2 regions of the Streptomyces sp. NPDC013187 genome follow, and region 1 is predicted to be linked to the other one. Evidence: riboswitches for the same ligand, from Rfam matches in the RefSeq annotation. Region 1 holds a riboswitch; the other holds the start of a gene.
The links. A riboswitch is a leader RNA that binds a small molecule or an ion and turns the genes downstream of it on or off. The one in region 1 is predicted to bind cyclic di-AMP.
Positions count from the first base shown of each region.

Region 2: another riboswitch for cyclic di-AMP. It lies ahead of ACFY5B_RS19085 (NlpC/P60 family protein); the one in region 1 lies ahead of ACFY5B_RS25900 (C40 family peptidase).

Region 1 covers NZ_JBIBAF010000012.1:131,351-137,061, reverse strand. Annotated here, with positions in the region: gene ACFY5B_RS25910 (ATP-dependent Clp protease proteolytic subunit) at 1-533, shown strand, start outside; gene ACFY5B_RS25905 (hypothetical protein) at 541-849, shown strand; cyclic di-AMP (ydaO/yuaA leader) riboswitch at 1,185-1,397, shown strand; gene ACFY5B_RS25900 (C40 family peptidase) at 1,401-1,874, shown strand; gene ACFY5B_RS25895 (DUF6328 family protein) at 1,957-2,586, shown strand; gene ACFY5B_RS25890 (ATP-binding protein) at 2,769-3,227, opposite strand; gene ACFY5B_RS25885 (helix-turn-helix domain-containing protein) at 3,441-4,301, shown strand; gene ACFY5B_RS25880 (DUF397 domain-containing protein) at 4,311-4,541, shown strand; gene ACFY5B_RS25875 (8-amino-7-oxononanoate synthase) at 4,605-5,711, opposite strand, start outside.
Region 2 covers NZ_JBIBAF010000008.1:268,519-274,229, forward strand. Annotated here, with positions in the region: gene ACFY5B_RS19080 (hypothetical protein) at 1-234, opposite strand, end outside; gene ACFY5B_RS19085 (NlpC/P60 family protein) at 331-1,515, opposite strand; cyclic di-AMP (ydaO/yuaA leader) riboswitch at 1,524-1,696, opposite strand; gene pcrA (DNA helicase PcrA) at 2,009-4,525, shown strand; gene ACFY5B_RS19095 (M23 family metallopeptidase) at 4,629-5,711, opposite strand, start outside.

The sequences.
Region 1 (5,711 bases):
TCGTCTTCCTCGGGGCGCCGGTGGACGAGACCTCGGCGAACGACGTCATGGCCCAGTTCATGCATCTGGAGCACCAGGCCCCGGAGCGCGACATCTCGCTCTACATCAACTCTCCCGGCGGCAGCTTCCATGCGATGACGGCGGTCTACGACACGATGCAGTACGTCTCCTGCGACGTGGAGACGATTCTCCTGGGCCAGGCCGGTGCCGCCTCCTCGGTGCTGCTGGCGGCGGGCACACCCGGCAAGCGATTCGCGCTGCCCGACGCGCGCCTGGTGATCCATCAGCCGGCGCTGCCCGAGCCGATCCACGGTCAGGCGAGCGATCTGGCCATCCAGGCGGATGAGTTGACGCGCATCCGGAACCGGATGGAGGAGATGCTCGCGCTGCACACGGGCCGCACCCGGGAGCAGGTGAGCGCGGACATCGAGCGGGACAAGGTCCTCACCGCGCAGGAAGCGGTGGAGTACGGCCTGGTGGACGGGATCATCCCCAGCCGCAAGGCCACCCTCGCCCCGCCGACCGGACGGTGAGGCCCCGATGCTCCCGCCCGAGCTGCCGCCGCTGCCCGCCCTGACCCGCGCCGAAGCGGAACTGATCGACCGCTACCTCGACGTGGTCGATCTGCTCGGCCGCATCAACCCGGCCCGGGACGGTGACACGTATCGCGGGCTGCGTGCCGCCCAGGCCCTCGTCGGCAAGGCGACCGCACTGCGTGACGCGCTGGCCCTGATGCACCAGCGGGGCGAGACGGAACTGCACGCCGGCACCCTGGCCCGGGCGCTGCGGGTGCTGGACGGCGAGCGGCGCACGGCGCGGCTCACCCTGCCCCCGGAACCCGTCAGTTGACGCGAGCCGTCGACCCGGACGCCCGACGCGACGGCGGAGCCTCCGGGGCTGAGTTGAAACGGACCAAAAGACGTACCCCTGTTCGGAGTAGGCGGGAGACCGATTTTGGGGCCCTTCCGGTTGCGCAACGCGCGTAGCCCCGGGGCGGAATGGGACATTCCATGCCTGGTCCGACGGTCCGCGAACGCGTGGACAGTGGCGCGAACGCACACGTGTCCACCCGAACGGGTGAGTGGTGAGTAACAACACAAATCCCCGGTTCCGTTGGGAAATCCGGACAGGCATGCGCCAAGATCCCTGCTTGACGACAAGCCCCCGCCGCTGTGGCGGGGCGATCCGGGCGGACGCCGAGTCCTGCCGCCGCCCGGATGACCGGTCGACAGGAGTGGATCGGCAGGAGTGGAGGACCCAAGCACGACGGGTCGCCGGGACGGTCACGCCATGACCGGCTCCGAGCAGCCCTTGGGGTGAAGCCGCGTCAGCGGCCGGGCAACTTTGTCAGCCCGAATCCGACAGGTCATCCTTCACAGGCGGCTGACGAAGGGTTGCGCATGACTGCGCTCAATCGTGTCCCGTCGCTCATGGCCCGAGCCGGTACGGCCTCGGCGCTCACCATCGCCGCGGTGGGCGGCTCGATCGTGGCCCCCGGCTTCACCTCCGAGGCCGCGGCAGCCACACCGGCGACCAAGGCACTCCAGATCGCGGCATCCAAGAAGGGTTCGCCCTACAAGTACGGGGCGATAGGGCCGCACCGGTTCGACTGCTCCGGGCTCACGCTCTACTCGTTCAAGAAGGCCGGCAAGAAGCTCCCCCGCACGGCTGCCCAGCAGTACAACAAGACGCGCCACATCTCCGCCAAGAACCGCAAGGCGGGAGACCTGGTGTTCTTCCACTCGGGCAGCAACGTGTACCACGTCGGTATCTACGCGGGTAAGAACAAGCTCTGGCACTCCCCGAAGAGCGGGGACGTGGTGCGGCTGCAGAAGATCTGGACCAAGAGCGTCTGGTACGGGCGCGTGAAGTGATCCGCCCGGCGTGCGGCGGCGTTGATGACGCGCCGCCGCACGCCGGAGCGTGACACGGGCGCAAGTGGATACCCGTGACGTCATGGCCGAGCACCGTCCCTGCACCGCGCGCAACGAGACTCCGCTGCAACGCGCCGACCGCAACTTCGTCGAGCTGCTCCAGGAACTCCGCGTCACCCAGACGGGTGTGCAGATCCTCTTCGCCTTCCTGCTGTCGCTGGCCTTCACCTCGCGCTTCGGGGACCTCGACACGGTCCAGCGCGTCACCTACGTCATCACGCTGCTGCTGGCGGTCCTGGCCGCCGCGCTCTTCACCGCGCCGGCCGCTCTGCACCGTTCCCTCTTCCAGCAGGGCGCCAAGCCCCGCATAGTGCAGGTCTCCTCGCGCCTGGCCACGACCGGTCTGAGCGTGCTGGTGTTCGCGTTCAGCGGTTCGGTGCTGCTGGTGGTCGACGTGACCACGGGCCGTGCCGGTGGCATCGCCGCGGGCGCCGCGACCTTCCTGGTCTGCGTCGGACTGTGGGGTGTACTCCCCCGGCTGGTGCGACGAGCGGGGCTGCACGGGGAACGGGACGGCGCCGAGGAAACCACCGAGGAGGAGCCGGAGGGGGCCGAGATCAGGGTCCCCGCACCGCTGCGGCGCACTGTCGGGCAGCCGTCGGGGCTTCGAGGGGCGGCAGCACACCGGGAGGCGTCGGCTCGGCACCGGTGACGGCCGCGGGCTCCGGCGGGTCGCAGGGCCCGGAGTGGGCGGCGTAGAGCCGCGGGAATGGCCCGGATGCGGGTCGCGCGGGCCGGGGTGCATCGAGAGCACCAGGGGGAAGGTCCTCCGGGTCTGTCAGGTCCGTCAGATCTTTCAGGTCGGCCGGGTCCTTCAGGTTCTGCTGTGACCGGCTACGGCTCCTGCTGGCCCGCCGTCGTCACCGGCCGGACCGGAACGGCCCACGGGAGTTCGATCGAGATGGTCTTGCCGCCCTCGCGGGTCGGGCGGATGCGCAGTCTGCCGCCGCACTCGGCGGTCAGCCAGCGGATGATGACCAGGCCGCGGCCGTTGTCCTGCTGGACGGCTGCGGGCAGGCGTCTGGGGAAGCGCGGATGACTGTCCGTGACACCGATGCGCAGCCGTTCGTCGCGGTCCAGCTCGACGTCCACGGTGAAGGTGGGCGACTGGCCGAAGGTGTGCTGGACGGCGTTGGTGGCGAGTTCCGAGATGATGAGCCGGACGGTGTCGGACACGTCCGTGTCCGCCGGCAGGCCCCACTCCGCCAGCGTGCTCACCACATAGGCACGCGCTGCGGAGACCGAGGCGGGATCGCTCGGCAGAGTGACGGATGCTTCCAGATGGTCTGCCATGGCGACGTCGTCCCTTTCCCACGGGACCGTAGCCCGACACGGAGCGGATGGTTCGAGTACGGTCCCGGACTGGTGCTTCGTCGTCAGACTGCCACCAGAACACCCGTGAAGGTCGGCGATCCACCAAGATATGCATATATCTGTCGCTCAAAGCGGTGAACTCTGCGACGCGAGACCGTATTTGGGTGGCTCCGAAGGAGTAAGGAGGAGCCCATGCAGCACGGTCCCGCGGTGCGCCGCCGGAAACTGGGCGCCGAACTGCGTGCGCTGCGCTCCTCGGCGGGGCTCACGAGCGGTGAGGCGGCCCGGCTGGTGGGCTGGCACCAGTCCAAGGTCAGCCGGATCGAGACGGGTACGAGCGGGGTGAAACCGGCCGATGTGCGGTTACTTCTGGATGCCTACGGTGTGACGGACTCCCAACTTCGGGAAGTCCTCATGGCGTTGGCGGGGGCCGAGGACAGCGGTGGCCGGCACCACTGGTGGCACGCATACCGCGGGGTGCTGCCGCCGACCTACCGGGACTTCATCAGCCTGGAGTCCCAGGCCGGCGCGATGCGCACGCTGGAGACCACCGTCGTCCCGGGCCTGCTCCAGACGCCCGAGTACGCGCGTGCGGTGACCAGCGCCGCGGTGGAGGGACTTCCGGAGGACCGGCTCGACACGCTGGTCGAGGTGCGGCTGGCCCGGCAGGACGTGCTGCGCGCCGATCCCCCGCTGGAGCTGAGCGCCGTGCTGGACGAGGCGGTGCTGCGGCGGGAAGTGGGCGGGCCCGGGGTCATGGCCCGCCAGCTGGAACGACTGGTCGAGGCGGCCCGGCTGCCCCAAGTGCGCCTGCAGGTGCTGCCGTTCGCCGCCGGGGCGCACATCGGCGTCACCGGCCCTTTCGTTATCTTCTCATTTTCGAGCACTTCTGATCTGGATGTGGTTGTTCTCGACCACTTGACGAGTAGCCTCTACCTCGAACGGAAAGAAGACCTCCAGGCCTACACGGAGGCCTTCAACGCCCTTCAGATCCACGCCCTTTCGCCCGAGGACTCGTTGGATTTCATCGCCGGGACAGCCGCCGGCGCGTAAGGAGGCACCATGCGTGCACTGCCTCGTCACGTCCCCTCAAGCATCGAACTGCACGGTGTGCGGTGGTTGCGCAGCAGCTACAGCACCGGCGCGAACAACTGCGTCGAGACCGGGTGTCCGGATGCCCCGCCCTGGGCCGGACTGCTCGCCGTGCGCGACTCCAAGGACCCGGCCGGACCCGCGCTGCTCTTCTCCGCGGAGAGCTGGGCGGCCTTCGCGGCCGGGGTGGACCGTATGTAGGAGCACTTGCGGACGCGTTCGATCAGACCGTCATCGTGCGACGCACGGCCGTGTCACGCCGACTCATGGCCGCGTCTCGCCGATCAGCCGTACAGCGCGTTCGATCTGCTGACCGGTCAGGTCCGCGCGCGCGGTCAGCCTGAGCCGTGAGATGCCGTCCGGGACGGAAGGGGGCCGGAAGCACCCCACGGCCAGGCCCGCCGCGCGGCACTGTGCCGCCCAGCGCACGGCGTCCTCGGGAGAGGCCGCCCGCACCGAGACCACCGCGGCGTCCGGACGGACCGCTTCCAGACCCGCGGCGGTCAGGCGTGCGTGCAGTTCGCCCGCGACCGCGCGGGCCCGTGCCGCCCGCTGCGGCTCGCGGCGCAGCAGCCGCAGTGCCGCCAGGGCGGCCCCCGCCGCCGCGGGGGCGAGTCCGGTGTCGAAGATGAACGTCCGGGCCGCGTTGACCAGGTGGTCGACGACCCGCGCGGGGCCGAGGACGGCTCCGCCCTGGCTGCCCAGCGACTTGGAGAGGGTGACCGTCGCGACGACGTCGCCGGCGCCCGCGAGGCCCACCGCGTGCGGAGCGCCGCGGCCGCCGTCACCGAGAACGCCCAGTCCGTGGGCGTCGTCGACGACCAGCCCGGCGCCGTGCTCCCGGCAGGCTTCGGCGAGCGCGGCGAGGGGGGCCGCGTCGCCGTCGACCGAGAAGACCGTGTCGGACACGGCGATCGCCGTGCCCTCGTGGGTCGCCAGCGCCTTGCGCACGGCGTCCGGCTCGGCGTGCGCCACGACCTGGGTGGTGCCGCGGGCGAGCCGGCAGCCGTCGATGAGCGAGGCGTGGTTGCCCGCGTCGGAGACGATCAGGGAGCCGTGGGGGCCCAGCGCGGTGACGGCGGCGAGGTTGGCGGCGTAGCCGGAGGAGAAGACGAGGGCCGCCTCGAAACCGCAGAAATCGGCCAGGTCCCGCTCGAGTTCGGCGTGCAGTTCGGTGGTGCCGGTGACGAGCCGGGAGCCGGTCGAGCCGCCGCCCCAGTCCCGCGCGGCCCGGGCGGCGCCCTCCGTGACCTCGGGGTGACGGGCCAGCCCGAGGTAGTCGTTGCTCGCCAGGTCGAGGAGCGGCGAATCGGCCGGACGGGGGCGCAGAGTCCGTACGAGTCCGGCGCGGGCGCGCAGCTCCGCCTGCTC
Region 2 (5,711 bases), on a different contig from region 1:
GCCCAGGACCGTGGTCGCCGCCACGGTGGTGAGCGCGTCTGGTGTCGCCACCCGCCACTCGCGGTGCGTCCGCCGGGCGAGGCCCACGGCCGCCGCCAGCCAGGCCGCGCAGGCCAGGGCCAGGGCGATGCGGGAGGCGCCCGCGTACCCCGCCGAGTCGAAACCGACCGACACGATGCCGGTCGCCAGCGCATACGTCGCCCACCAGGCGGCAAACGGGGAGGGACCGGACATAGCGCCGATGCTAGAGAGCGGCGCACGCGTTACGAGAGGGGCACGCGCGCGTGCCCCTCAAAAACGTGACGCGACCTCTCGGCCCTCAGGCCTCACTCAGGCCGGGCGCACCACGCTGTGGATGGCCGATTCGCCGTCGTAGTAGATCGACTCCTCGCGCACGTACGTGCCCGGCTTCGGCGCGTGGATCATCATGCCGTTGCCGATGTAGATCCCGACGTGGGTGACGTCGTCGTAGAAGAAGACCAGGTCACCGGGCTGTGCCTGGGAGAGCGGGACCGTGGTGCCGGCGTTGACCTGGTCGTAGGTCGTGCGGGGCAGGGTGACGCCCGCGGCCTTCCAGGCGGCCTGGGTGAGGCCCGAGCAGTCGTAGGAGCCGGGTCCCACGGCGCCCCACACGTACGGCTTGCCGATCTGGGCGCGGGCGAAGGCCAGCGCCTTGTCGGCCTTGGTCGCGTACGAGGAGTCGGCCGGAGCCGTCGAGGAGGACGAGCCGGAGCCCGCCGACCCCGTCGATCCGGACGTGGACGACCCGCCGTCCTGCTGGGCGGCCTCCGCCTGCGCCTTCTGCTGCGCGGCCTGCTGCCGGGCCAGTTCGTCGGCCTTGCGGGCGGCCTCCGCCCGCTTCTCCCTCTCGATCGCCGCGAGCCGGGCCTTCTCCTCGGCGGTCAGCTTCGTCATCAGCTCGCGCGCGTCGGCGAGCTTGCGCTGGACGGTGGCCTTGGCCGTCTTCAGATCACCCTGCGACTCGGTGAGCGTCTCGAGGCTCTCGGTGGCCTCCTGGCGCTTCTTCATCGTCTCGGACTGCTGCGTGACGTAGTCGTCGACCGCGACCTTCTGACGGCCGGTCATCCGGTCCATCAGCTGGGTCTGGTCGAAGTAGTCCTGCGGGGTGTCCGCGAGCAGGAACGTCGCCGTGTCCGGGGCGGCGGCACCGGTGCGGTACTGGGCGGAGGCGAAGGAGCCCAGCTCCTCGCGCGCCTCGTTGAGCTTCTGGGTGCGCTGGGCGACGTCGTCGAGCAGGGTGTCGACGCGCTTGCGCTGCTTCGCGGTCTTCTCCTTGGCCGCGTTGTACTTGTCGGTCGCCGACTCGGCCTGGCGGTACAGGTCGTCGACCTTCTTCTCGACTTCCTCCAGGCTGGGCTTGTCGTCGGCCTCGGGGGCGGCGTTGGCCGACTGGGACAGCAGGGCCACGGAGGTGAGGGCCGCCGTTGCGAGGGCGGGGGTCCGTATGCCTGCCATGCGCGTACCCGTAGGACGCGACTTGCGGTGCGACGCCAAGGGAGGCGACTCCTTCCATGTTCCGCCTACCGGGTTAGCTGTCGGGTTCGGGCGGGTGGTTCGGAAGGTTTGCCCTACGGCCTTCTCCGCACAGGGAGTCGGGCCGATTCACCCCAGGTTCACGGTTGGGTCCCCGGCTCCGGCTGCCGCTGCGGCACACCGGACTCGGCGGAGGCCGCGCGGCCCGGCGACGTTCGCCGGTGGGGGTCATGCGGCCTGGTCGCACCGTAGCCAACTCGTGTGGCCCCTGTGAAGGTTGATGGGTGATATGCCCGATACATTTTCGTGACCTTATTCCTGAGCGTTGCCGAGAGTGAACGATCAAGGGGTATTGGGTGGGATAAGTCCATACATGCCGGGTCTGTAGCAGGGCGTGATCGCGCCGTCATGGAGGGCGACAACGCGCCGTCGGGCGGTCGGCGGGCCCGGGCGCCCGGCGATGTTCTCAGGGCGGCGGCGGGCTGTCAGTGGGGCGCCCTAGACTCGGAGAGCGATGAGCAGCCTCTTTGACGACAGCTTCCTGGCGAACCTCCAGGCCCAGCGGGGCCCCGCGGACGAGCCCCCGCCGCCACCCGAGGACGATCACGTTCCGGAGCCGATCCCGGACGATCTGTTCGGCGGGAAGTTCGACGTGCCCCCGGACCGATGGGGGTCCCCCCGCTCGAGCGGAGCCGAGAGTGGGGGAGGCTACTACCGGGACGGAGCCCCCCGCCCGGTGGTGGACACCGCCGCCCTCCTGGAGGGGCTGAACGACAACCAGCGCGCCGCCGTCGTCCACTCCGGCTCCCCGCTGCTCATCGTGGCCGGAGCCGGCTCGGGCAAGACCCGCGTGCTCACGCACCGCATCGCCCATCTGCTCGCCGAGCGGGACGTGCACCCGGGCCAGATCCTCGCGATCACCTTCACCAACAAGGCCGCCGGCGAGATGAAGGAACGCGTCGAGCAGCTCGTCGGCCCGCGCGCCAACGCCATGTGGGTCATGACCTTCCACAGCGCGTGCGTGCGCATCCTCAGGCGCGAGAGCAAGAAGCTCGGCTTCACCTCGTCCTTCTCGATCTACGACGCCGCCGACTCCAAGCGCCTGATGGCCCTGGTCTGCCGTGACCTGGACCTCGACCCCAAGCGCTTCCCGCCCAAGTCCTTCAGCGCCAAGATCAGCAATCTGAAGAACGAGCTGATCGACGAGGAGGACTTCGCCGCCCGGGCCACCGACGGCTTCGAGAAGACCCTCGCCCAGGCCTACGCCATGTACCAGTCGCGGCTGCGCGAGGCGAACGCCCTCGACTTCGACGACCTGATCATGACGACGGTCAACCTGCTGCGCGCCTTCCCGGACGTCGCCGAGCACTACCGCCGCCGCTTCCGGCACGTCCTCGTGGACGAGTACCAGGACACCAACCACGCGCAGTACGCCCTGGTCCGCGAGTTGGTCGGCACCCCCTCGGAGCACCCCGTCGACGTGCCGCCCGAGGCCGAGATCCCGCCCGCCGAGCTGTGCGTGGTGGGCGACGCCGACCAGTCGATCTACGCCTTCCGAGGCGCGACGATCCGCAACATCCTCCAGTTCGAGGAGGACTACCCGGACGCGACGACGATCCTGCTGGAGCAGAACTACCGCTCCACGCAGACGATCCTCAGCGCCGCCAACGCCGTCATCGAGCGCAATGAGTCCCGCCGCCCCAAGAACCTGTGGACCAACGCGGGCACCGGCGCCCGGATCACCGGCTACGTCGCCGACACCGAGCACGACGAGGCGCAGTTCGTCGCCGACGAGATAGACCGCCTGACCGACGCGGGCGAGGCCAAGGCCGGCGACGTCGCCGTCTTCTACCGCACCAACGCCCAGTCCCGTGTCTTCGAAGAGGTCTTCATCCGCGTCGGCCTGCCCTACAAGGTCGTCGGCGGCGTCCGCTTCTACGAGCGCAAGGAGGTCCGGGACGTCCTGGCCTACCTGCGCGTGCTGTCCAACCCCGAGGACTCGGTGCCACTGCGCCGGATCCTCAACGTCCCCAAGCGGGGCATCGGCGACCGCGCCGAGGCGATGATCGACGCCCTGTCCCAGCGGGAGAAGATCAGCTTCCCGCAGGCGCTCAAGCGCGTCGACGAGGCGTACGGCATGGCCGCGCGCTCCACCAACGCCGTCAAGCGGTTCAACACGCTGATGGAGGACCTCCGCACCATCGTCGAGTCCGGCGCCGGACCGGCCACGGTGCTGGAGGCCGTCCTGGAGCGCACCGGCTACCTCGCCGAACTGCAGGCCTCCACCGACCCGCAGGACGAGACCCGGATCGAGAACCTCCAGGAACTCGCCGCCGTCGCCATGGAGTTCGAGCAGGAGCGCGGCGAGGACGAGCAGGCCTCCCTGTCCGACTTCCTCGAACAGGTCGCGCTGGTCGCCGACTCCGACCAGATCCCCGACGAGGAGGACGGCGACGGCGTCATCACGCTGATGACGCTGCACACCGCCAAGGGCCTGGAGTTCCCGGTCGTCTTCCTGACCGGCATGGAGGACGGCGTCTTCCCGCACATGCGCGCCCTCGGCCAGGTCAAGGAGCTGGAGGAGGAGCGGCGCCTGGCCTACGTCGGCATCACGCGCGCGCGGGAGCGGCTGTACCTGACGCGGTCCACGCTGCGCAGCGCCTGGGGCCAGCCCTCGTACAACCCGCCCTCCCGCTTCCTGGAGGAGATCCCGCCGACCCACGTGGAGTGGAAGCGGACGGGTGCGACCACGCCCGCGTCCTCCGGGCCGGTCTCGGCGGTTGCGGCCTCGCTGTCGTCGTCCCGCTCGCGCTCGTCGGCGTCGGGTGCCTCCGGTTTCGCCACGCGCCGCACCTCCGAGAAACCGGTGGTGTCACTGGCGGTCGGCGACCGCGTCACGCACGACCAGTTCGGGCTCGGGACCGTCGTCGCGGTCAAGGGTACCGGCGGCAACGCCGAGGCGACGATCGACTTCGGGGACACCAAGCCGAAGCGGCTGCTGCTGCGGTATGCACCGGTGGAGAAGCTGTAGCGCCGTGAGGTGAACCGGTGGGCCCCTGCGCGCTCGACGCGGGCGGGGGCTGCCGGGGCGTTACTCGATGCGGGCGGGAGCGGGGGTTGGGGCTGGCGGGACGTTACGTCGGGTCGATGCCGTGGCTGCGCAGCCACGGGAGCGGGTCGATCGCCGAGCCGCCGCCGGGGCGCACCTCGAAGTGCAGGTGCGGGCCGGTGGAGTTGCCGGAGTTGCCGGAGCGCGCGATCGGATCGCCGGCCTTCACGGTCGTACCCGAGGGCACCGTGTAGGTGGAGAGGTGGCAGTACCACGTCTCCGTGCCGTCCTTCGCGGTCAGGATCAGCATGTTGCCGTACGCGCTGTTCCACTGGGTGCGTACGGTGCCGTCGGTCGCGGCCATGACGGTCGTGCCGTACGAGACGGGGAAGTCGATGCCGGTGTGCAGGGACATCCAGTTGATGCCGGACTGGCCGTAGTAGGCGCTGAGTCCGTGGCGCGCGACCGGCAGGGCGAACTTGGGGCGCAGGCGCTCCTTGCGGGCCGCCTCTTCCGCCGCCCGCTTCTTCTCGGCGGCCTGCTGGGCCTTGAGGTCGATGCGCTCCTGGGTGCGGCTGGCCCGGTCGGCGAAGTCGTCGGCGCCGGCGGAGAGGCTCTGCAGCTGCGTGTCCAGCTTGTTGTTGGCCGCGGCCGGTTTGACCGGCTGCGCCTCCGCCGCGGTCGTCTGCGCCTCGGCGGCACTGTCGTCGGAGAAAGTGCCGACGGAGGCGGCGGCGATCCCGGCGACACCCATCACGCACGCCGAGGGCACCGCGATGGTCATCAGCGCCGAGCGCTTGGGGGGCGTGCGGCGGCGGGAGCGGGAGCCGGCGCGCGAGGCCGCCCGCGAGGACGGGGCCGGGGTGACGTCCTCCTGGTCGTCCAGGAGCGGGGTGACGACGGGCAGTTCACCGGTGGAGGCCGGCTCGCCGCCGTCCGCGTCGGGGGCGTGATAGCCGGCTTCGGCGGTTTCGTCGTACGTGACCTGGTCGAACGTCGCGGTCTCGAGTTGGTCGAACGCCGTGGTCTCGTGCTGGTCGAAGGTTTCGGCAGGGTGCTCGTAGGCGTCGGGGGCCGGTGCGGCGGTGCCGTCGGAGTTCCACTGCGTCGCGTCGTAGGCGCCCGTGTCGAAGGTCTGCGTGCCCCACTCCCACTGCTGGGTGTGGTC